DNA from 2 places in the Alteromonas sp. ABH4_452 genome. Region 2 is predicted to be linked to the other one. Evidence: riboswitches for the same ligand, from Rfam matches in the RefSeq annotation. Region 2 holds a riboswitch; the other holds the start of a gene.
The links. A riboswitch is a leader RNA that binds a small molecule or an ion and turns the genes downstream of it on or off. The one in region 2 is predicted to bind thiamine pyrophosphate.

Region 1 (12,167 bases), 1.0 Mb from region 2:
TAACTACTGCTCAAGGTATTATCGCGGCTCTGCCTCTAATCCTTACTCACAGCATCGTAGCTTCTCGTAGCAAGTCAATCATCCACATTCTTGATGAGCAAACTGCGGGTATCGTAGCTGCTCACTCAGAGTCGGAGAAAGCGTAATATGAATTACCTGATTGGATTATTCGAATCGGTCAGGGACTTTATCGCTACCGGCGGTGACGTACTTTACTTCGTTGCTGCCGCGCTCTTTCTCATGTGGGTTTTAATGATTGAGCGTTACTGGTATTTAACCTCGGTCTTCCCAAAGGTGAAGAAAAACATCATCGCGAATTGGGATGCCCGAGCAGATACCACATCATGGTATGCGCATAGAATCCGTGACGCGTGGATTTCTCAAGCGTCAGACGATCTAAACGCTAGAATGCTGATTATCAGAACCATTATTGCAATGTGTCCACTAATCGGTCTACTTGGAACAGTAACCGGTATGATCAGTGTTTTCGAGACAATGGCAACACAGGGCACCAGCAACGCACGTCTAATGGCGGCTGGTATCTCTATGGCGACTATCCCGACAATGGCGGGAATGGTAGCCGCGCTATCTGGACTGTTCATCAGTTCGCGTCTTGAAGCGAAAGTGAAGCTGGCAAGAGAAGGGCTAGTTGATAGCCTGCCACATCATTAGAGAGAGAGATTATGGCTCGAAAAGTCAGAACCGAGGAAGAAGATGCACAGATCGACATGACGCCCATGTTGGATATCGTGTTTATCATGCTGATCTTCTTTATCGTTACCACTGTTTTCGTTAAAGAAGCAGGGATCGAAGTCAACAAGCCAGATGCGAGCCAGGCGATTCTTCACAAAAATGCAAACATTTTCATCGCCGTAACTGAAGACGGAAATGTATGGCTAGATAAGCGTGAAGTAGCGCCGGACAGCGTAAGAGCGAATATTGAAAGACTGCTTACCGAGCAGCCAACTGACTACGTAATCATTCAAGCTGACGTTAAAGCAAAGCATGGTTTAGTAGTTGAGATTATGGATCAGGTTAAAGCCGCTGGCGTTAACCGAGTCTCGGTAGCGGCAAGGGGATAAGATGTTACGTATAATTGTATCTATACTTTTAGGTGCTGGTGTTGCATTTGCCCTTTTCGTTCTAATGGCTAAGTTGATTGAAAACTCATCTAGACCAGCAGACGAAGTTCCGCCTGCACCGGTTATCGATATTGTAATGCAGGAACCAGACGACCAGACGCAAACGCGTACTCGTGTTCCACCACCACCACCGCCTCCGCCTCCACAGCCTCCTAAAATGGAGCAAGTAGAGCCGGAAACAGCGGAACCTGATGCAGATGGCTTTAGCTTAGCTATTCCAGCTATCGACACAGGTGGTGTTGGTGTAAACATCGGTGGTGTTGGTGCAATGCAACGTGACGGTGAAGCTACACCTATCGTTCGTATCGACCCGAAATATCCACCTGATGCAGCCCGTGATGGCCGTGAAGGTTGGGTAAGACTGTCTTTCACGATCAACGAAGTTGGTGGTGTTGAAGATATCGAAGTTATCGAAGCTGAACCTAAGCGCGTATTCGACCGTGAAGCACGTCGTGCTCTACGTAAGTGGAAATACAAGCCTAAGATCGTTGATGGCAAGCCAGTTAGACAGACAGGCATGTTCGTACAGCTAGACTTTAAACTGGAGCAATGATCATGATGAAACGTACATTCAAAATGTCAGCCGTTGCTTTAGTGCTAGGCGCAGGTGCGGTGCTTTCAGCACCCGCTGCTCTAGCGCAGTCGGCACCTGTTGTTTGCCCTGGATATGAAAAGGGCAAAACAACGCTAGTAGGTGAGCGTACCGGTAAGAAAGTTCAAAAAGCTTTTGAATTCTATAATGAAGACCAGCTTACCGAAGCGTTAAATGTACTTTATGAAATCGACCCTTCAGACGATTTTGATAAAGCTTACGTTAAACGTTTCATCGGTAACTTATTGGCTTCACAAGAAGGTCAGGGCGTTAAGGCGTTAAACTATTTGGTCGACTCTGTTGAGCCAAAAGTACTTAACGACACAGAGCACTCTCAAACACTTAAATTGATAGGTGATTTGAGCATGCAGGAAGAGAAGTACACTGATGCCATCAAATGGTATAACAAGTGGATGGAATTTACCTGTAAGGAAGATGCTGATGTGTACACTCGTCTAGCGCAAGCTTACTTTGAGTCTAAGCAGTTAGCTAAAATGATTGAGCCAGCAGACAAGGCAATTGCTTTGTATGAAGAGCCAAACAAGAACCCTTATGTTCTTAAGCTAACTTCTTACTACGAGCGTAAGATGTACCCTGAAACGGTTTCTGTAGCGGAAGATCTTGTTAGTACTTTCCCTCAGGAAAAGACTTGGTGGTCGCGTCTTGGCTTTTTCTATATCTTGGTTGAAGACTACAAAAAGGGTCTTTCAACGCTAGAACTTGCATACATGCAGGGTTATCTAGAAAAAGATTCAGAAATCAAAACGCTTGCTCAGCTTTATCAAAGTAACGGTATGCCTTATAAGGCTGCTAAGCTTCTTGAAAAGCACATGAAAGAAGGCTTGTTGAAGAACGATGCTGATATGATTGCAAACATTGCTAATGCATATCACCAGGCTAAAAACTTTAAAACAGCGGCAAACTTGTATGCACAAGCTGCGGCTAAGAGTTCAGACCCTGAGCATTATCGTAAACAAGGTACGCTTTTACTTGTAGCAGAAGACTATAAAGGCGCTATCAAAGCACTAGAGAATGCTCTAGAGCGTGGCGCTGAAAACCCTGAGAAGATTCACTTCACACTTATGGAAGCGAATTTCTACGCGGGCAACTTTAGATCTGCATACAAGCATGTACAAGAAGCTAAGAAAGATCGCTCGCTACGCCGTAACGCGGCAGCGTGGGAACCTTACATCAAGGAAAAAGCTAAAAACCGCGGTATTAATATCTAATATTCGGATTTAGCCAAAAGCCTCCCTCGGGAGGCTTTTTTTTTGCCTAGTAATTTGTAGTGTTTAAAAGATAAGTAAGACGAGAGTTAAGGTAAAAGGCTATAGGATAGTAAAAAACACGCCTGTAAAAACTAATAGTTAGGCTTAGTGTTTTTACTGTAACTGGTCAAAAGCAGGGCGCAACTCAGTTCTTATTAATGAGGTAGCTTCTTTCAACCCATTTACGTTAATGCCATTATTTATTAAAACACCCTCGATTCGCTTTATATCTATGAACGAATTGCTGAATAGGGTTGTTAGGTAGCTTTTTGCATTTACCACCTCTATCAGTAGGTCTAACTTTTCCTGCGTATCCCCAGTTATTCTAGGCATATTGCGGCTATCTCGGGCATTACTTTGCGCTTTAAACTGAGCGTCAGATTGCGCTTCTTTCGACAACTTATGCAAAATTGGCCAAACATCTTCTAACGTTCTTGTACCCTGAATAAAATGACTCAGCTTTGCTATATAGATTTCGATCACGGTTTTGGAAAGTTCATGCACATTGGTGGCGTCAAAGCTTGCTTTTAATGACATAAGGTTAGCTACAAGTTCAGTTGTTTTAGGGGAAAGGGGCAGCACAGCTAACGCGCTCGTCTCACCACTGGCCTTGTTAGGTTTTCGGCCATAATCAACTATGTCAAAACCATTTTGAGTCCAAAAGTTATCTAGCTTCAATGTTGTCCCGTAGGACGTGCAAGTTGCATCTATGGACTGTTCACGGGCTGCGTTAACGACTTTATTAACTACATAACTACCCAAGCCTCTCCCCTGAAGTTTCGGATGTACAGCAATACGGTTAATTCTCCAATAATTATACGTGGCAGCTTTAGGAGTACTAGAAAGCAGGGTAAGCCTTTGCGCGGCTAAATGGCCTTTAGGACGGCGCTGTCCCGCAGCAATACCAGTTGATACATGGGTTAATCTAATCCCACCTTCAATATTTATAATTGCGGCTGCTAACACAAGAGTGCCCAACTTCAGTGTGGCAACCATTACGTCAGGACTATCCAGTAAACGCATAAAATCGTCTGGCGTGGTTTGGTAGTGCGCCAGTGCAAGCAGAGTCATGACTTGCTGAAGCGTGCTTTCGTTTAAGTTTTCAAAAGAACTTATACAGAATTTGCATCTCTCTATTAATTCAAGGCTGTCTTCTGACTCAATACCTGTGATGTTATCGTCGGCATAGCTGCCCTCAAATAAACATGCGCTGTCAAAGAATGCTTCAACAGGGTCGTTCTCAAACCATCGCAGGGGGGTCGACAGGGTTAAATGAATGCTGTCGTTAGGCAAGTTAGGAACGAGTTTATGAATAAACCCGTTTCCTGAACCCTCATAGCCTTGCAGCGTGGTGCTCAAAATCCACTGAGGGTTTGTTGCTATGATACGGTTTATGGCTGGAAGGGGCATTGAGGCGGCCTCATCGACTACAACAAGGTCATACGCTGTATGGTTTTTGTTGTATAGCAGTTCGCTGTCAGGCGGTACCCATTTTACAGAGCCTAAGGACCTTCTTCCGTTTTCGACCGCTCGGTGTTCTTGATTCACAGAGTCGGTATGATGAAACTGACTGCCTGTTTTCTTGCTGTCATCAAAGTGGTGAAGATGAGACATTACGTTAGCAACGTTTTCACGCTGCTCGCTGGTAAGTAACACGTTTTTACCCTTCCTCACTAGGCTGTCAATAAATATACCTAACAAAGAAGATTTACCTCTCCCCCTCGGAGCAGTGATCAAGGCGTTCAACTTATTTAACGAGTAAGACTGGTACAAACGGCCGTATGCGCTTTCTTGTTCTTTGGAACGAAATAGCGAACCTCTATAGGCATTATCTAAGGAAAGCTTCTCTACTCGATAGGTTGCTAAATCCGGTAGTCTAGCTGTGGATTCAGTAAGTATTGCTATTCCAGTTTCGGCATGCAGGCAGTCAATAAAGCGTGCCAGGTATCGGCTATGGGCGAGTGTAAAGCCTTCTGAAAGAAAAGAAACTGAAGCATTGCTGCTCCACTGTTCCAACTCAGGACAGATAAGTATTAAACACCCGTGGTGTTTTACTATGCCTACCACTGCCATTGCATCACCAGGCTTAAAAGAGTCCCTACAATCCAATGTCGCAATATCGTACTCGCTGCCAAGCACTTTTTTCCGTCTCTTTCCTTTTAGCTCTGCACTAGTAAAGGTCGCTACGCTCAAAGTGGAAGTGTCATCAGCTAAAGTTTGAATAATGGATAGTGCGGCTTCACAGAACGTATCATGACCAGAAATTACCAGCATTCTTCGGTGAAGTGGGTAAGTTACGTCTGATAAGAGTGAGCTGTTTTCGCAGCCATTGTCGCAGCTTTTTTTACTATAGGGGGCAAGAAGCCATTCGCGTAATTGATTTAGCGCCATGAATCAGTTTTTTCGGTATAATCTAACGCTATAGTAGCGATTTATTGTGAGGAATTCGAATGCGCTTTCTTTCTCGGCGTTTAGTTATGCCAAATGATCTTAATTACGCCAATTCTTTGTTCGGTGGCCGCGCGTTAGAATGGATAGACGAAGAGGCTGCCATTTGGGCAATCTGTCAGTTAGAGACCAATTGTTTAGTGACTAAGCATATTGGCGAAATTAGTTTTGAATCACCAGCGATGCAAGGTGATATTGTAGAGTTTGGTCTGGAAACCAAAGCCGTAGGCCGGTCATCTATTACCGTAAGTTGTCTAGTGCGCAACAAGGCCACTAAGAAAACTATCTGCTTTGCAGATGACATTGTATTCGTAAAGGTTGACCCAGATACTCGCCAACCGACGGCACACGGCAAAACGTTAGAAGGCTTAAAAGCACAGACAGACGATGAAGTACGTCGACTCAATATGAATATTAACGCTGAATAGCCTTGGGCTTTGAAAGCCTTATATCATATAAAAATTATGATCTTAGCTTAATGTCTTATCTGCTTGACGGCGTGTATCTAACTGGTAGACTCCGTCGCATACGTTGAGGTTGCAATTTGCGCAGCCCAACACTATACCAAGGGGTGTCCGTTTACGGTCTGAGATCCACACACGTGGGAACCCTTACACCTGATCCGGATAATACCGGCGTAGGGATGGTTCACAGCATAGCCTTATCACCTGCCGTTAGACCCGGATCTTTTTTCTTAAATAAGAACAAGAGATCCCATGTATAAAACACTTTTCACACTATCATTGCTAGCAAGTTCTGTTGCTGCCTTTGCGCAAGAATCTGCAGCAAACAACTCGTCAAAAAACACGCTTTCTGATATTGAACGAGTCGTCGTATCTGGTGACTTTCGACAAACTACACTTGACCAGCTAAGTGCTAGCGCGACGATTTTAGATCAAGAGCGTCTTCGCAGCAGGCAGCCAAGTCACATCGACAGTGTGTTAAACAGTATTCCAAACGTTAATTTTGCAGCGGGTGCTTCTCGTGGTCGCTTTGTGCAAATTCGAGGTATTGGTGAGCGTAGCCAGTTCGCTGAACCAATCAACCCTTCCGTAAGCTTTATTGTCGATGAGTTTGATTTTTCAGGCCTAGCTGCAGCAGGTATCATTTTTGATACCAAGCAACTAGAAGTCTATCGCGGACCTCAGGCTACGCTTTACGGCACAGGCGCACTCGCTGGTGCGGTTAAGCTTTCTAGTAATAATGTAGGTAGCGACGCACCAGACTACGTAGAAGCCCGTATTGGTAACAAAGAAAGTTATCGTATTGAAGGGGCAACGGGCGACGATATCAATTCCGATTGGGGATATCGTGTAGCGCTAGTGCATAACCGTAGCGATGGCTTTGTAGAAAACACCTTTCTAGATAGAAGCGACACTAACAATATCGATGAGACCGCATTGCGCTTTGCCGTTGAAGGCAGCGTAGACGAACGAACCACGCTTGCACTTACCTACCGCTGGTATGATATTGACAACGGCTACGATGCATTTTCGCTCGATAACGATAACAAAACACTGTCTGACGAGCCAGGTTTTGACGAACACCAAACGCATGCAGTAAGCGCACGCTCAACTACTAGTACAGCCGCGGGCGACTTCATCCTTATTGCCACTCATGCGTCTCATAACATCGCGTATGGATACGATGAAGATTGGACATTCGATGGCTTCCACCCGTGGGGTTATACGTCTTTTGATGCGTACTACCGAGATGTCGAAACCCAAACCGGTGAGGTGCGTTTTGTGTCGTCTGACAGTGCTGCGCTTTTCGACGGTATGACAGACTGGACGTTAGGCGTATTTTATAAAAACACAGAAGAAAAGTTACTGCGTCAGTACACATACCTTGATAGTGACTTTGCCAGTGAGTATACACCAACAACTACCGCTATCTATGCTCAGACTGAAAGCCGTTTGAACGAGAATTTAGTGCTTGTAGCTGGGGTCAGAGTAGAAAACTATGACTTTGATTATGCCGATAACAACCAACTTACACGCGCGTTTGACACCACCATGGTTGGCGGAAAGGTAGCGCTTCAGTATACGCAAGGCGACCACTTCTACTACGGCAGCATTTCACGGGGTTTTAAAGGCGCAGGCTTTAATCCCGACAGCCGAGTAAACGATAATCAACGTTTCTTTGATGAAGAATATAACTGGAACTATGAAGTGGGTGTAAAAGGCCCGCTGCTTACGCCTGCTCTTGTTGCTCGCGCTGCAATTTTCTACATGGATAGAACAGATACGCAGGTAAGTGATTTTGACGTTATCACTCGCAATGACGGCACGGCAGGTTTTGTAGACATTATCGATAATGCTGATTTGGGTACAAACAAAGGGGCCGAGCTAGAACTGAGTTGGTTTGCTAGCGATGCATGGCAGTTAGATGCAAGCGTTGGTTACCTAAGCGCTACATTTGAAGGGTATACACTAGCAGACGGTACTAAAGTATCTGAGCAAAGACAGGCTCAGTCACCAAAGTGGACCGCAAACATTTACAGTGAGTACACACTTACAGACACCATGCTATGGCGCTTAGATATAGACTATAAAAGCGAATACCGTTTTTCTGACGGCCATGATGTAACCGCGCCAAGCACAACATTGGTTAATTCTGAAATTGTAGTGTTACACGGTGATTGGCAGACCTCACTGTGGGTTCAAAATGCTTTTGATCGCGAATACTACACCCGTGGATTTGGTGGTTTCAGCAATGACCCTCGCGATGAGTATGCGTTTAATGAACCATATTACCAAATAGGTAACGGCCGCCAGTTTGGTATCACTGTTAAATACGCGTTTTAAAAAAGGAAAAAGACATGCAAGTTATGGTTGAACTGTCGTTGTACCCTTTGGTAAACGAATATATACCACCTATTCAAGACTTCATTGATAGGTTAAATAGCTATAGCGATATCACGGTGACAACATGTTCTACTAGTACCCAGGTTGCGGGGGATTACGCTGTGGTTATGAAAGTGCTTGGTGAAGAAATGCAAAGGACCCATGAAGAAGTAGGGCAGGCTATTTTCGTTGCTAAGTTTTTAAACTTCGATGCTATGCAAGCAAGAAAGTCATCTTAATGACTAACTTCTTTTCTGAGTTCACTTCTCAAATTGCCGCTACTTCACTGTTAGAGTGGGTAGCGGTTGTCCTCGCCATTGCCTATGTGTTGTTAGCTGCTAAACAGAACAGCTGGTGTTGGCTGTGCGCCTTTGTAAGTACCGCAATTTACACCTGGTTATTTTGGCAGGTGACGTTGCCATTTCAGTCTGCGCTTAATTTCTTTTACATGGTAATGGCGGGATACGGTTATTATCAGTGGTCTAAAGGGGCGGAAGATGGCGAGGTAAAGCCAGTACTTCATTTGCCGCTGTGGGTTCATTTGCTCATTGTGCCGAGTATGTTACTGCTCGCTTGGGCTCTGTCTGAAGTGGCAAGCTCACAGTTCAATAGTGAGTACCTACTATTAGATGCGAGTATCAATTTATTGAGTGTGGTTACCACATTTATGGTGGCCCATAAGATACTGCAAAATTGGGTTTACTGGTTTTTCATAAATTTAGCTTCGGCATATTTATACCTGCAAGTGGGCTATGCATTGTCTGCCTGCCTGTTCCTAGGTTACGTAGGCTTTGCGGTATTTGGATACTATCAATGGCTTATTCAATATAAGAAACAAGGTGAACAGGTTGGATATCCTAGCCACGCTGCAAAAGGCACTTAATCTTAGCGACAGTGCAAATGTTTCGGTACATCCTGCTGGCGCGGTAAACCGTGTTTATCGTGTTCAAGACCCAGCTAATAACCTGTTAAGTTTGGCTGAAGGTAACCCTCAAATTAACGTTCGTCAAAAGTGTGAAGATGTGCCCATAGATTTAGCCGTTAAGTGGTTGGGTGATGATGATTTCAGTGGTGTGGAACGTAAACATCAGTTTGCTCTACAGCAACGGCTATATGAAGAGGGAATAGCGCCGCAACCAATTTGGTTAAGCGATGATGAAACAATCTGGGTAGAACAGTGGGAAAGTCATAGTGCAAGCGCTAAGCTTTCTTCAACTAGACGTCCTTCACACATGTTAGCTGAAACCTTAGTGCGCATTCATTCGTTGTCTATTACCGCAAGGCCATTAAACCTAGTTGCGAGATGGCAGCATTATTGTAATGCTGCAAAACTTAATAAGAGCAGTGATCTTTACTTGAGGGCGCGAGCATTTCAAAACAACGTAATCAAAAGTGAGCAAGTCGATGAAGACTGCGTGTTGTGCCACAACGACTTGTTGATTAATCACCTATTGATTGGTACCAACAACTCGATAAAAGTCATTGATTGGGAGTATGCCGCAATGGGAAATCGTTACTTCGACTTAGCAAGCTGTTGCCTTATCAATAAACTTAACAAGAATGAAAGCGAAGAATTAGTTGCTCACTATGCAAATGTCATGAATATTGACGAAGGCGATGCATTGAACAAGTTCAAGCTACATTCTGACATTGTCCATATAACAAACGACCTGTGGTTTGCCGCGCTCAATGCGAATAAAAGTAACTAGACACAAAGCGTGAAGCGCTTTAGGCTTGCCTTTGCGTAAGGCTAGTTCAATGGTCAGCTTAAACAGGCATATTTGACGTTATTCGATTGAAAAAACAGCGTATTGCGTGTTAATTAAGCATGCAGTACATGGTAGTGATAAAAAGGCTTTACCTTTTTAATGTCATCCGTATAATGCACAGCGCGCTAGGGGTGTAGTTCGAATTGGTAGAACAGCGGTCTCCAAAACCGATGGTTGGGGGTTCGAGTCCCTCCACCCCTGCCACTTTTTCTTCTTGTGAACGATTCAGTTCAAATAAACAAACTTCTTTGTAAACTACTTATCTCGTTTTTTCTACAAGCCTATTTTTCATAGTTTTTATTCATAGTGCTTACTATTAGTGTTTTGCCACGTGAGTTTAAATACTCAATAGCCTAAGCGTTAGCTAATGCTTTAAGTCGTAATGCTTGTAAAGTAAAAGATTCCAATGCCTCTCTGGCTGATGGGTAGTATTTATTATTCTTTGTGTGCATACGGCATAGCGCACTTTAGGTAAAAGAATGCGATAGTTATTCATTCAGCTCAGCAACTTTAGTAAACTTGGGCAAACAACGGTTTATTTACTTTAGGTCTTTTACGCAATGTCTCTTACTTCATATCAGCAGGCGGTATTACAGGAAATGGGGATCCCAGTGTGGATCACTAAAGACGCCCATGCGAAGATGAAAAAGCAGGAAGGCTTAAAAGAAGGCAGTACCTCAGCGTCAAAGCATGGCGCGGCTGTTAGTACATCGCCACAAACACCTTTTAGCCAAAACGGTCAGGAAAATAAACCGCAATCAACGCCAATCTCTCAAGAAGAAAAGCAGTCACGCCTTGCCCAATTAAGGGCAAATGTAGGCAGTAGTGCAAAAGACAAACCTAAGCCTAAAGATGCTGTCACAGCCGAAATGCCTACTCGTCGCGCGCTATCAAATGAAGCAACTGAGCAAAATGTCGCGAATAAATCAGAAGTCATGAACGGCGAAGCTAAAGGGTCTGCATCGCCAGAAGGTATTCCGTTAAGTGCCGAACAGAGAACGAAGTCACAGCAATGGCTGAAAGACTTGCAGCTAGCCTGTGTTCAGTTAGGTATTCCGTCACATTGGGCTAGCACCATAATGATTGGGCGTACGCTATCAGTAACTGAGACTGCCATTATATTGCCAGCCACACCGCTTAAACTCACCGCCACGCAGAAACGGGCGTTATGGGCACAGCTCGTCAGCGCGGGTAAAGCGTTAAACAACGCTTCCGTTGCGCCCCAATAGTCTAAACCTATGAAGTTAGTCATCGTAACGCCTGAAAGCTTTGATAAGCATATTGAGAGTGCACATGTTATCCATCAGCACTCGCAAGTCGCACCTTGGAAGTTAAGCACCTTCGCGGATTGCTTTACTAAACCCTATTACGGAGTGTTTGCCATTGAAGGTGACGAGGTAATCGGCTATGCCATTATGCTTGAAGTTGTTGATGAAGCAACGCTAATGGATATAGCTGTAGATAAAAACGCTAGAGGTAAAGGAGTCGGGCGGGCTTTAGTTGATTTTGTCGTTGAAATGTCGGTGAAACATGGCATGAAGGAAATCTGGCTGGAAGTTCGTGAAAGTAACTACACGGCTATTTCTCTGTACGAGAGTTCAGGTTTTGAACATATCGAAACTCGTAAAAACTATTACACCGTAGAAAGTAGCGATAACGACAAAAGCGGTATTAATGGAAATATCGCACAAAAAGAAAACGCTAAAATCATGAAGTGGGCAAACCCAAACCTAATCTAGTCTATGGCTCCACCGTTAGCCATATACGTTTCACGCATATTAAAGCACTATCCGAACTCAGCATATGCTTCCCAGCACTTAGCCCTGCGTGTTTAAATTGCACCATGTTCTCGTCATCCAAGGTGAAATTAGCATGGCCAAAGTGCTCAACAAGGCAATAGTTTCGTCAAAACGTTTTGCCATAAATGTGGTTACCTATAAAGAGGGACATCGTGTGTTAGAACATAACGACCCTATGGGAAGCGGGCGTTATTTTAAATTTAACGTAGTGCTAAAAAAGCCTGAGCTGGGTGGCCAGTTTTGGGCGGAGAAAGTGATTTTTAATTTATTCAATCGAATCTACTTCTTTCGACCCGACAAATA
Region 2 (12,167 bases):
TAAAGGAAGTGAAACATCGCCGCAACAAATAGACCGCGTGTTAAGTCAGCACGGCAAACGCTTTTCTAGAGGGTCTTACGCGGCCCATTGCTTCGACCGTTACAAGCAGCAGCGTCAAGACGATATGACGGGGCTAGAACGCCTTGGTCTTTACGAAGATACGGTGCTAAAACCCATCCAAGAAAAAGCGCATAAGGTGTTAAATAAAGAGTCGGTGACCGCCGGAAGCCTGGCATTTATCAGCCCGAATAACCTTATCCAAACCTTTGCCGTGGTTTGGATTAGCTTTCGCACTATTCGCCGTATGGCCCGAGTGTACGGGTTAAGGCCAAGCACTGCGGGAAACTGGAAGTTATTAAAAGTACTGGCGCAAAACATTGCCGCGCAGGGCGTATTCGACCTAGCCACCGACGAAGTAGCCAATCAAATTGGCGGCAGCTTGTCGGCCAAGTTTATGGAAAACTCGGCTGAAGCCATTGCCGCAGGCGCGCTTAACGCCCGTTTAGGGCGAGCGTTAATCAAGTTGCTTAAATAGCACGTCTCGCCCACTTGTTAGGCTGCGCTTGCAAGTGGGCGCAGCCTAATACCAGTCGCGCTCTAACGCGAAACCCTCAGGTTACTGCATTAACGTTATAGCGCCTTTTTGGTGGGCATAACCACGTTAGCAAAGATAAGCCCAGCCACTAGCGACATAAAGATCAGAAACACTTCTTGGCCCAAATGGTCGGCCTTTACAAAGTCTTGGCCGGTCATAAACGAGTTCAAGCCAATATAGGTTTTAGAACCCGGTACCAGAACAATAAGCCCGTGCATTGCAACAATGGTGGCAGGCTGATCGGCAATGCGGGTGAACGCATTAGCAAAAATGCCTAGCGCAAATGCGCCTACGAATGCACCAAGCCCAGGGCTCATGTAATCAGAGCTCCACGCGGTAGCGCTATAAGCAATAAACGCAGCTGCCAGTGCCCAAGGTATGTGCTTAATACGGGTTCTAAATATGGCAACTAGCGCAATACAAAGTAAAAACACAGCAAGCCAGGTTGCCCAGTAAGGCAGCGATTCTGCAGGGGTATACACGTTTTCACCAAATACACTGAACCCTACCGAAACACCCAAAAACGCACCGAAATACAGTTTAAATAGCTGCATAATGGCGTCCATTGTACGGGCGGTACCCGACACCATGTTACGGGAAGATAGTTCGGCTAAGCCCATTGTCAGCGCAAGCCCAGGTACAAATACAATCACTGATGAAAGCACAACCAAGGGAATGTTAATTCCTGGGCTCACATACTGGCTTATGGCACAGGTTAAAATACCGCCTACAAATGCGGTAACAGGCTCTAGCATTAGGTTTACGCGCTTCGAGCGCTCTGCCCATAACGTCCACAAATAGGCCACAATTCCCAGCGCAGCAGACCAACCTATTTCGCTCCAGCTTGCACCCATTAGCATAGCGAATGCACCGGTGGCCATGGCAAATGCCGTACCGGTAGATAATTTACCGTAGGGGCTGCCCATCGCATCTATTTCATTTAGGCGCTTATCGGCTTCAGCTAGCGAAAGGTTTCCCGATAGTAGCTCGCTGGCTAATTCGTCGGTTAGCGACAGCGCGTTCATATCTAAATCGCCTGGCTGTAATCGCGCCGAGTGGTTGTATTCGTCTTCGTGACGGTCGCTCCAGATAACAAAAGTAAGCGAGGTTGGAGTAGAGATAAAAGAGGCATGTACGCCTAAATACTCAGCCACGTCGCCAAGGTAGGCCTCTAGCCGAAATGCAGGCGTACCGTATTTGTGAAGCATTTTTCCAAGCTTCACAATAAATTTTCGAATTTGAATAAATTCAAAAGTATCCAACGCCAATTCCTTAACTTCTGATAAATGTAATATGGGATAAATAAGACGAAAAAGCCAGACGCTTAAAAATAGCGTCTGGCTAAAATTTGGGCGGATTCTACGGAGGGTTTTACATGAAAGCAAAACAAATTTTTTATTTGTTTTGCCTTAAAAAAACTAATCTTTTAATGCTTGATAAAGCAGTGTTTAACTGCCGCCTCAACGGAAACATTTATGCTCGTGCTTCAAATGGCATCCAATCCTTCCAAACAGGCTCTAGGCCTTTCCTAGCAATTGCATTTACCACTTCTGGCACCGAGCGGCTGTCATCAATATCAAACTGATTTAAAGCCCGTGAAGGCTCGCTATAGCCACCCGGTTGAGTTTGAGATGCAGCACTCATTGATGTTATCCCAAGCGGCATTACGCCGTCTCTAAACACAGCCGACTCGCGGGTAGATAGGGATAATTCCGCTTGCGGGTTGAACAAGCGGTGGGCGCAAATTAGCTGCAGCAGATCTCTTTCGTTAGGTAGTTTGTTATTGGTAAGAGCGTTTCCGCCACTGCTATTACCTTCACAGCTTCTAAGGCGCGGAAAAGCAATAGATACACGACTTTGCCAATAGTGCTGCTGTATTAATTTGCCGTGAAGGGCGGTCATGGCACTATCAACTCTCCAGTCACCTAAACCAAGTAACGCACCTATTCCTATTTTATCGATCCCCGCTTTCCCAATACGGTCGCTGGCTTCCAGTCTCCATAAAAAGTCCTGTTTCTTACCTCGGGTATGATAGCTGGCGTATTGCAGGGGCGAATAGGTTTCTTGATATACCAAAACAGCATCTAACCCTTGGTGTTTCAGTGTTTCGTATTGCTCCCTTTTTAGCGGCTGCACCTCCATCATAAGGTAGCTTACCTTGTCGCGAATGGCGCTAAGGGTTTGCTCAAAATACTTCATGCCTACTTTGGTTTCGTGTTCGCCAGTTACCAGCAACACCTGAGAAAAGCCCATATCTTTAATAGCTTCAATCTCGGTAAGCACTTCACTTATAGATAGGGTTTTACGCTTTATCTTGTTGCTCATGGTAAAGCCGCAATAGGTACATTCATTGGCACACAGGTTCGACAGATACAAAGGCACGAATAGCTGCATGGTATTGCCAAACCGGTGGCGGGTGAGTGCCTGCGCGCGACTTGCCATAGCTTCCAGATAATGTGAGCCGGCAGGTGAGATCAGCGCCATAAAGTCATCGAGTGAGAGTGATTCTTTACCTAATGCGCGCTCTACGTCACTCGCGGTTTTACTGTTAATTGACATAGCTAGATGAGATAAGTCTTGCTGCATTAGCGCCTGTGCTACCTTCATACCGCTGGCTCCAAAAAGGCAGTTAGTGGGCTAGAGGCCTGTGCAAAATTGCTTGTAGTCCCTAGTCCTGCTTCAAACGCTTTTCGCCCTGTTTCTACAGCGCTTGCAAAGGCCTCTGCCATGGCAACAGGGTTTTGGGCAGTGGCAATAGCCGTATTCACCAACACCGCGTCTACGCCCATTTCCATAGCCGCCATGGCTTCACTGGGCTTGCCAATACCTGCATCTACAATGACCGGAATAGAGGCTTGTTCAACAATAATTTGTAAGAAAGGCTTAGTTTGTAAGCCTTGGTTGCTACCAATGGGGGCGCCTAACGGCATAACAGCAGCGCAGCCTACTTCTTCTAGGCGTTTACACAAAACGGGATCTGCCCCGCAGTAAGGCAGTACGTTAAACCCTTTTTTTACCAAAGCTTCGGCGGCCTGAAGAGTTTCGATTGGGTCGGGCAGCAGGTAGCGCTGGTCGGGGTGAATTTCCAACTTTATCCATGGGCTACCTAGCGCTTCATAAGAAAGCTCTGCGGCAAATATCGCTTCTTGGGCATTTTTAGCCCCCGATGTGTTAGGCAGCAGGGTAACTCCTAACTCTCGAAGGGCCGTTAGCGTTTCGTCCTGCTTGCTATTAGTCGACATGCGCTTCATTGCCAGGGTAACAATGTTACTCTGTGCAGCGGCCACCGCGTCTTTCATAGTGGCGGCGTTGCTGAACTTTCCTGTACCGGTTAAAAGACGTGATGAAAAGGTGTGGTTTGCAAGCGTTAGCATACTAGCCTCCTGCAACTAGGGTGAAGATATCAACGGTGTCGTTGTCTTTAAGGTAAGTGATCGACCATTCTTTTTTACTCACTATGGCGGCATTTCTAGCAATGGCGGTACCGTCGTCATTCAGTTGTTTCAGGGCGATTAACTCGCTAAGTGAGATGGGCGAGATCACGTTCATAGGTTGATTGTTTACGTTCACTTTAATTTGCGTCATTGCACACCTCGCAAGTAGAAGAGGGGGGTAACGCAAAGCTTTGAAGCGAACCAAGGCCTGCATTCCCAGTTAGGTAGTGGCCCCACTTGATGTCAGAATCGAATCCTTTTGCTAAAAACAACAAAGCCTGGGTTGCCTGATGACAAGCAGCCATACCAACAACAGGGCCAAGTACGCCTTTACTTACGCAGTCTTCACGTACGGAAACCTTGTCCACAAGGCACTCGTAACAACCACAGGAAGTAGAGTTTTGTGGCAAGTTCAGTGCTTGCCAGGTAAGGCCGCTGGCGGCTGCGATAAAAAGCGGAATAGAGGCGCAGTAGGTCGCAGCATTAATCTGGCGTCTTACCCTAATATTGTCGGTGCAATCCAGCACACAGGTGGCTGATGAAATTAAAGTTGGTAAGTTATTACTATCAACAAACTTGCTTTTAAACTGTATGTTTAAGTGAGAATTAACTTTTCGAAGCTCGTTATATAGAGATTTGGCTTTAAGTTCGCCTAGGTGCATTTCGTTGTAGCTAACCTGGCGCTGCAAGTTACTGATATCGACAGTGTCTCCATCTATCAATGTGATATTGCCAACACCAGCGCCAGCTAGATAGCGGGCGGTTAAGCTTCCTAGTCCGCCCAGCCCAATAACAACGGCGTGTGCGTTTGCTAAATTAAGCTGGCCGTCGTGGTCGATACAGTCGAGTAAGAGCTGCCTGCTGTAACGCTGTATATCTTGGTGCGTAAGTTGGGGGCTTAAGCCATTAGCTTTATTGATTGGGCCATTAGCGCTATTAAGTGAACCATTAGCGGCATGAGGTGGTGATTGACTAAGCAAAACCTGCCTCCTGAGTCAATGCTTGATAGGCTTTAAGCGGATGCTCCGCATGTGTAATAGCACTAACCACGGCAATACCGTCAACGCCGGTTTTAGCCACGTCACTTATACGCGATAAGTTAATACCGCCAATGGCGACGGTGGGTATGCCTTCACACAGCTTCACATATTTTGCCAAGCGCTCTACACCTTGGGGTTTAGAGGGCATGTCTTTGGTATTGGTTGGAAATATATGACCAAGGGCAATGTAAGACGGGTTTAAAGCGCGAACCCGCTGAATCTCAGCGAACCCATGAGTTGAAATGCCCAGCCTTAGCCCGGCGCTTCGAATAGCGTTTAAATCTGCAGTATCAAGATCTTCTTGGCCCAAATGCACACCGTAAGCCCCAAGCTCTATAGCTAGCTCCCAATAGTCGTTAATAAATAACTGACAGTAGGTGTGTTCCACTAACTCAATGGCATCTTTTATCTGTTGGCGAATGTCTTGTTCTGACCCTTCCTTTACCCTCAGTTGAATTATTTTTACGCCCGTTGGCCATAGCCGAGCTATCCACTGAACGCTGTCTACTACGGGGTATATGCCTAGGTTCGTATGAGTGAGTGTAGGGAAACGGGCTACATTACCTAGCACACTTTCTGAGGGGAGGTCGCTGTTCGAAAAATTCTCTAGGCACAAATCTTTGTTGTAAAAAACAGCGCTACCTTGGTGAAAATTTACCTTTGGAAAACTTACGGCGTGGGCGGGGAAACCGTTAGTTCGCGGGAAGTACGTGGGCAAATTAGCCCCATTATTATGCGCCTTAGTGCTGTCCGTATCAGACTCGCAAAGGGTCTTTCGCCTTACTTCACACACATAAGCATTAGCTAGGGTGAGCGCATCTTCAATGCAATAGTCGTTAACAATAAAAGCTGCAATGGCACTTGCTAACATGCAGCCAGTACCCCGAAGTTTACCGTTATTGATTATCGGCTGACTAAAGTTAAGGGTGTGCGAGGCACAAACAAAGGTGTCATATACCTGAGTTTGCCACTCGGCGTGGCCGCCTTTAACGTAAACACTCTTTGCCCCTTTTCCAATAAGCCGGTTTATTGCTGACGCTAGGCTGGTATCGTCGTTTACCGGCAAATTAGACAGCCAAGCGAGCTCGTCGATATTTGGGGTAAGCAAATCAACCGTGTTCAGCAACTCGTCAACAACGCTTTCGCTTAAGTCGCTTAACATACCGCCAGATGAAGAAGCCTGCACAGGGTCCCATATCACAAACGGGCGAGGCTTTATTAACGACTGAATACGTGCGCAAAGTAAAAGTGCTTGCTCATCGTTTGCGATAGCGCCAATTTTAATAGCGCGTGGCGGCGTATCTTCGTAAAGCACTTGCCACTGCTGGTTTAACGCAGATGCACTCATGCTTTCTGTACTAAGCAGATGCTGGTTTGATTGCATAGTAAGTTGTGTGGTGAGCACACAGGCATGAACGCTTAAATCGGCAAGCGTGATGGCGTCGCGGGTTATACCCGCGCCACCGCTTGAATCAACGCCGCCTATACACCATACCACCGGCAGCCTTGCGCTAGGTGGCTCTAGTATGGGTGTGGTTAGGTGGCTGTTTGTCATGGCAACTCTACCTTGCTATCTGCAGTGTGATAAAGCTGAGCGCCCGATTGATTAAACGCATCAGCCATGTCTTTCATGCCTTTTTCTTTCTCGAACTCTTGGGCTTCTGCTTGTTTAGCGACATCACGTACTTCCTGAGAAATTTTCATGCTGCAGAATTTTGGGCCGCACATAGAGCAGAAATGCGCAACTTTGCCAGAAGCCTGCGGCAAGGTTTCATCGTGATAGGCACGGGCAGTGTGAGGGTCAAGTGCTAAGTTAAACTGGTCTTCCCATCTGAATTCAAAGCGCGCTTTCGACATAGCATTGTCACGAATTTGTGCGCCGGGGTGTCCTTTGGCTAAATCGGCAGCATGGGCCGCTATTTTGTAGGTAATAAGCCCTTGCTTAACGTCTTCTTTGTTAGGTAAACCCAAATGCTCTTTAGGCGTTACGTAGCAAAGCATCGCGCAGCCGTACCAACCAATCATGGCAGCGCCAATACCTGAGGTGAAGTGATCGTAGCCAGGTGCAATGTCTGTGGTAAGCGGGCCAAGAGTATAAAACGGCGCTTCGTGACAGTGCTTAAGCTGCTCTTCCATATTCTCTTTAATCATGTGCATTGGTACATGCCCTGGGCCTTCAATCATTACCTGCACATCGTATTCCCATGCAATTTTAGTCAGCTCACCGAGGGTACGTAACTCAGAGAACTGCGCATCGTCGTTGGCATCGGCCACGCTGCCGGGGCGCAAACCGTCACCTAGCGATAGCGCGACATCGTATTTCGCGCAAATTTCGCAAATATCGTGAAAGTGTTCGTACAAAAAGCTTTGCTGGTGGTGGCTTAAGCACCACTTCGCCATGATTGAACCGCCGCGAGATACAATTCCAGTAACCCGCTTTGCGGTAAGGTGCACGTACTCTAGCAATACGCCAGCGTGAATAGTGAAGTAGTCTACCCCTTGCTCGGCCTGCTCAATTAGGGTGTCTTTAAACATCTCCCAGGTTAAGTCTTCGGCTACGCCATTCACTTTTTCCAGCGCTTGGTAAATAGGTACGGTGCCAAGAGGTACCGGGCTATTTCGCAGCAGCCACTCGCGGGTTTCGTGAATATTTCTGCCGGTAGATAAGTCCATGATGGTATCGGCGCCCCAGCGCGTTGACCACACCAGCTTTTCTACCTCTTCCTCAATAGATGAAGTTACTGCCGAATTCCCAATGTTGGCGTTAATTTTCACCAAAAAGTTACGGCCAATAATCATTGGCTCTAATTCGGGATGATTGATGTTACAGGGAATGATGGCACGACCAGCGGCAACTTCCTGGCGAACAAATTCAGGCGTGATGGTATCGGGCAAATTCGCGCCAAAGTGCTCGCCTTTGTGCTGCTGCGTTAGCTCCGCATCTTTAATAGCTTGACGGCCCATGTTTTCACGAATGGCAATGTATTCCATTTCAGGGGTAATAATGCCCTGTCTTGCGTAGTGAAGCTGAGTGACGTTTTTTCCTGCTTTTGCTTTTAGAGGTTTGCGGCTGCGAATAAAGCGGAAATCTTCAGTAAAAATGTCGTTTTCACGTTCTTTTGCAAAGCTTGATGATACGCCTTCTAGCTCGAACGTATCACTGCGTTCTTCAATCCACTTTTGTCGAAGCGGTGCTAAACCTTTGTGTACATCTATGTTTTCTTGCGGGTCGCCATAAGGGCCAGAGGTGTCGTAAACCGGAATTGGCGGGTTTGGCTCTAAAGTGGGGTTTTCTTCGGTGCCACCGACTAAGCTGTCGTGCTGGTGAATAAGGCGCATGGCCACGCGAATATCGTCGCGGCTGCCACACTCGTAGTGGCGCGTTGAATTAGGGTAAGCTTCGCCCGCTAGTTCATTTATGAATTGCTGAGCTTGTTGGCGTTGTTCGCGTCTGTTCGACATAGCATTTTACCTTGTAAACTTAGGTTCTAAAAATGCTTGTCAGGAGTGAAGGAGAATACAGTGTGTAAGTGTAGAAGGGGATAAGCCCGTTACTTTAGCGAGATTGTTGGTGAAGGTACTGGTGATTTCAGCCCTTTACACCGTTGATATTCACTTGGTGATAAACTTTAGCAGTTTACCTTGAGTAGCTAGAAACACCGTAATGGGTGTGCCTGTACATCAACAGCAAAATAATTTCGCTTCACAACGCCAAACCACAGTTTTACATTGCACACATTGTATTTTCTTGTTCCCTTCGCAGGTACTAGCCTGATCAGGTTCTACGGATCCCGCTTTCGCGGTCTCAGCTTACTGGGTTACCAGTGAAGCACTCCGACAAGTTGTTTAAGTCAATTAGGGTTGTGGTTGAAACAACCCGAATTGAGAATTCCTTTTTACTATATCTTCAACTTTAGTTGAAATACAAGTACTACCAGAAAGCTAAACGAATATTCATTTAGCTAGCTAGTTGCTGTCCTTCCTTGTAAAGCTGAAGTGCAGTGGCTGTGTCATGCTTGCGTTCACTAATGGCAGATAGCAGCAATAAGTCCTCTTTGCGCGAATGCATTTTTGTGGCTTTAAGCAAGGCTTTTTCAGCTAACACGTCATCGCCCGAGTTGAATGCCACTTGACCTAGCGTGGAATAAAGCTCAACGTTTTCTTCGTCTTGCTTTATCCAGCTTTCAAGTAAACGTAATGATGGAGATGCATCAGGAATATTAAGATGCGTGAACAGCGGGAATAGGGCGCCATTCGGGCCACGTTTTTGCCATTCAACTAACAAATTTTGAGCGTCGGCATGCATACCTTGGTCAAGAAGCTGTTGAATGTAAGCGGCGCGATAAGCGTCGTCGTGACGTAATTTACGAGGCAGTGTGTCCCAATACGATTTAAGCTCAACGGCACCTTGCTTACTGGCAATTTCTGCAAACTTACCTTTAGCAATACGCTGGCTCCACGCGGTGTAGTCAGCTTTAGGCAAGGCTTTACGCCAGCCCGATAAATTCTCTTGAAGCACCTGCCACTTACCTAGCTTGGCAAGAATTTGCGCTTTTAACTGCACAACCTGCTTGTTGTCACGATCTTGCTCGTCTAGTTCGTTAAGCTTTTCGAGTGCAGCCTCAAACTTTTCTTCAGCTACATCAATGCGTGCATGCATTACCGTTGCAGCTACTTTCGCTTTCGGAAAGTCGGTGGCTTGAACCAGAAAGTAACGAGCTTTGGCTAGGTCGTCGTTGGCAAAGGCAATTTGCGCTGAGGCTAAATAGTTTACGCCTTCAAAATCACCATTGGTGGTTTTGCCTAACGCTTTTTGTGCCGAATCAAAATCACCTGCGGCCATGGCGTGCAAGCCATCGTAAAACGCGCGCTTGCGCTTACGTTCACCTAAGGTGCCGAACCATTTATGTGAGCCTGTAATTAAGCTTAACGCCCACAAAACAAAACGGGATAACACGTACCAGGCTATAACGGCGCCAATGACCAAAATACAAAAGCTGATCACGGTCATCTCAATGGCTGTGCTGCCAAGAGAAATAAGCACATAACCTTTGTCACCAAGTATCATTGGTCCAACAATAAGCGCAACAACGAATGCGGCTAATACCGCAAGGGCAATAGCTAACCATTTCATAGTGCGCTTGCTCCTTGTCCGAACACCTGCTTAACACGGCTATCCAATAAACGCTCTAGCGGTTTCTGTGATGCCAGCTCTGTTGGAATTGGACGCGATACATCGGTAGCCATTAGGTTTTGAAGTGCATCCACAAAGCCGGTTACTTGGCTTTTTTCAGTATCGTATTTTTCTGTAAGCAGCGTTTGTGCATATTGAAGTGATTGGCTGTAAAGGCCAGCATCGCCTTGAAGTGCGGCGGTTTGTGCGTGCATAAGCTGCAGACGAAGCTGCTCTTTTGCCAAGAACTGCGCTTCTAATGAAAGTACTGGCTCAACCGGGCCTTCAATAGTTTTAACGGTAAGAAAATCATTTACCAACGAACGCCACACCTTTGCAAGGTTGTCCTGCCAGTCGTCAGCCGACTCAGACAAGGTGGTGTCTTCTGCGTTAGCATCTTCAGGTTTTTCGAAAGTATCCAATGGCAGCTTATCGATTTGCGCAATCATGCCAGTAAGGGCAAGTGCTACTGAGCTTTGCGACACCGGGTTTAGTTGCTGCAGCGTTTGAATATCTTCAGCTAGGCTAGCGCGAACGGGTAGCACCGACGGGTCGGCCAAAGACTTTAAACGCTTATCTGCATTAACCAACAACAAAATTGCTGTTCGAACATCGTTTTCCAGCCAAAGCTTTCTGCCCGCCATACGAACTAAATAGTCAGCTTCTGCAATTAGCCAGTCGGCAGGGCGGCGACCTTCCATATTATTAAGCTGTTGAAGGGTAGACTCGGCCTGTAAGCTAAGTTTCTCGTTCTCAGACTTAAGTTCATCTACCGTATCTTGTAAGGCTTTATTCGTTCGCGACACGTCTTCTAGCGTCGCTAAAATGTCGCTACGCTCGCGTTCGATATTGTTTAACTTTGCCGTGTTGCTTTGCTGTGCGTTGGTAGAATCTGCGCTAGCAGACTGCTGCTGCATGTAATACCAGTAGCCTGCGCCAGCCATGCCTATTACGGCTAAGAACAAAATGATTACAACGAACCATAGCAGGCCATTGCCTGATGATTTCTTTTTCTTAGTGCCAGATTCAGTCGATTCACTCTGCGTGGCAGAAGACTCAATTACTTCTTTTTCAGCTTCCACTTTTACGAGTTCCTCTTTTTGTGGGCTATTTTCATTATTGTTGGCCATTCAATACTCCCAGTTATCCTTTACCCAGGCGATGAGTGCCTGATCGGTGGCTCGCTGACAAACCGCTACCTCTTTAACGCCTTTGCTGTTAAGGGTTTGGGCGACTCGGTCACTCACTGTTAGCCATTTAAAGGCTAACAAAGCGTTCCCAAATTGTTCTATCAGTTGCAGTGCCATTGCTTCGCTTGTAGCGATAATGCCGCTAACTTCGCCCATTTTCCAACGTTTTGTGTAAACTGGGCGTGTAAGTTGCTCCCTTTTATAAACGCAAAAGCTATTTACTAAAATACCTTTTTCGTCTAATCCTTTTGCTATGGCTTCTCGTCCACCTTCACCTTTAATAATAACGACATGCTTACAGTTTGCCTCATTAAGCTGATGCATTGCCAGTATACCTTCGGATGTATGGACCTTTGGAGTAACAACATTCGCCGAAGAAAACGTTTCAAGGCCAGCCTGCAGTTTGCGCGCAGTGGCATCGCCAACGGCAATAATCAAAGGGAGTGGGGGGGCTGTGTCACGCAGCCCCGAAATAACACTATTCACAGCGTATACGCTGGTAACAATAATTGCGTTTACTGTATTTAGGGCTAAATACTCTGCCGCGGCTTTTTGTTCAGAAGAGATGTTAATAATGTCAGAAGTGGCGATCCCGACCGCATTAATGCCCGCTTGTTCGAAAGCCGAAGCACTCGCTTTTAATTTTGGCAGTGGGCGCGTGAACAGAAGCATTTTATTTAACTCTCATCCTTTTAAGTCTGCTGCGCATTCCTATGTGCGCAGAAATGCGCGCTT

Region 1: it holds a riboswitch for thiamine pyrophosphate, as region 2 does, so the genes downstream of both, ACYX4N_RS15835 (TonB-dependent receptor) here and thiC (phosphomethylpyrimidine synthase ThiC) in region 2, are expected to answer to the same signal.

The regions. Positions count from the first base shown of each region.
Region 1 is NZ_CM149973.1:3,682,379-3,694,545, reverse strand. It holds gene ACYX4N_RS15870 (MotA/TolQ/ExbB proton channel family protein) at 1-146, shown strand, start outside; gene ACYX4N_RS15865 (MotA/TolQ/ExbB proton channel family protein) at 148-672, shown strand; gene ACYX4N_RS15860 (ExbD/TolR family protein) at 684-1,082, shown strand; gene ACYX4N_RS15855 (energy transducer TonB) at 1,084-1,695, shown strand; gene ACYX4N_RS15850 (tetratricopeptide repeat protein) at 1,698-2,963, shown strand; gene ACYX4N_RS15845 (GNAT family N-acetyltransferase) at 3,117-5,393, opposite strand; gene ACYX4N_RS15840 (acyl-CoA thioesterase) at 5,453-5,878, shown strand; TPP riboswitch at 6,008-6,111, shown strand; gene ACYX4N_RS15835 (TonB-dependent receptor) at 6,167-8,257, shown strand; gene ACYX4N_RS15830 (hypothetical protein) at 8,272-8,535, shown strand; gene pnuC (nicotinamide riboside transporter PnuC) at 8,535-9,179, shown strand; gene ACYX4N_RS15820 (phosphotransferase) at 9,145-10,005, shown strand; tRNA gene ACYX4N_RS15815 (tRNA-Trp) at 10,193-10,269, shown strand; gene ACYX4N_RS15810 (alanine acetyltransferase) at 10,626-11,294, shown strand; gene rimI (ribosomal protein S18-alanine N-acetyltransferase) at 11,304-11,804, shown strand; gene ACYX4N_RS15800 (2OG-Fe(II) oxygenase) at 11,938-12,167, shown strand, end outside.
Region 2 is NZ_CM149973.1:208,661-220,827, reverse strand. It holds gene ACYX4N_RS00930 (DUF697 domain-containing protein) at 1-535, shown strand, start outside; gene ACYX4N_RS00925 (threonine/serine exporter family protein) at 631-1,857, opposite strand; gene thiH (2-iminoacetate synthase ThiH) at 2,069-3,202, opposite strand; gene ACYX4N_RS00915 (thiazole synthase) at 3,199-3,969, opposite strand; gene thiS (sulfur carrier protein ThiS) at 3,971-4,180, opposite strand; gene ACYX4N_RS00905 (HesA/MoeB/ThiF family protein) at 4,167-4,949, opposite strand; gene thiE (thiamine phosphate synthase) at 5,002-6,624, opposite strand; gene thiC (phosphomethylpyrimidine synthase ThiC) at 6,621-8,531, opposite strand; TPP riboswitch at 8,805-8,916, opposite strand; gene ACYX4N_RS00890 (heme biosynthesis HemY N-terminal domain-containing protein) at 9,028-10,203, opposite strand; gene ACYX4N_RS00885 (uroporphyrinogen-III C-methyltransferase) at 10,200-11,372, opposite strand; gene ACYX4N_RS00880 (uroporphyrinogen-III synthase) at 11,373-12,104, opposite strand.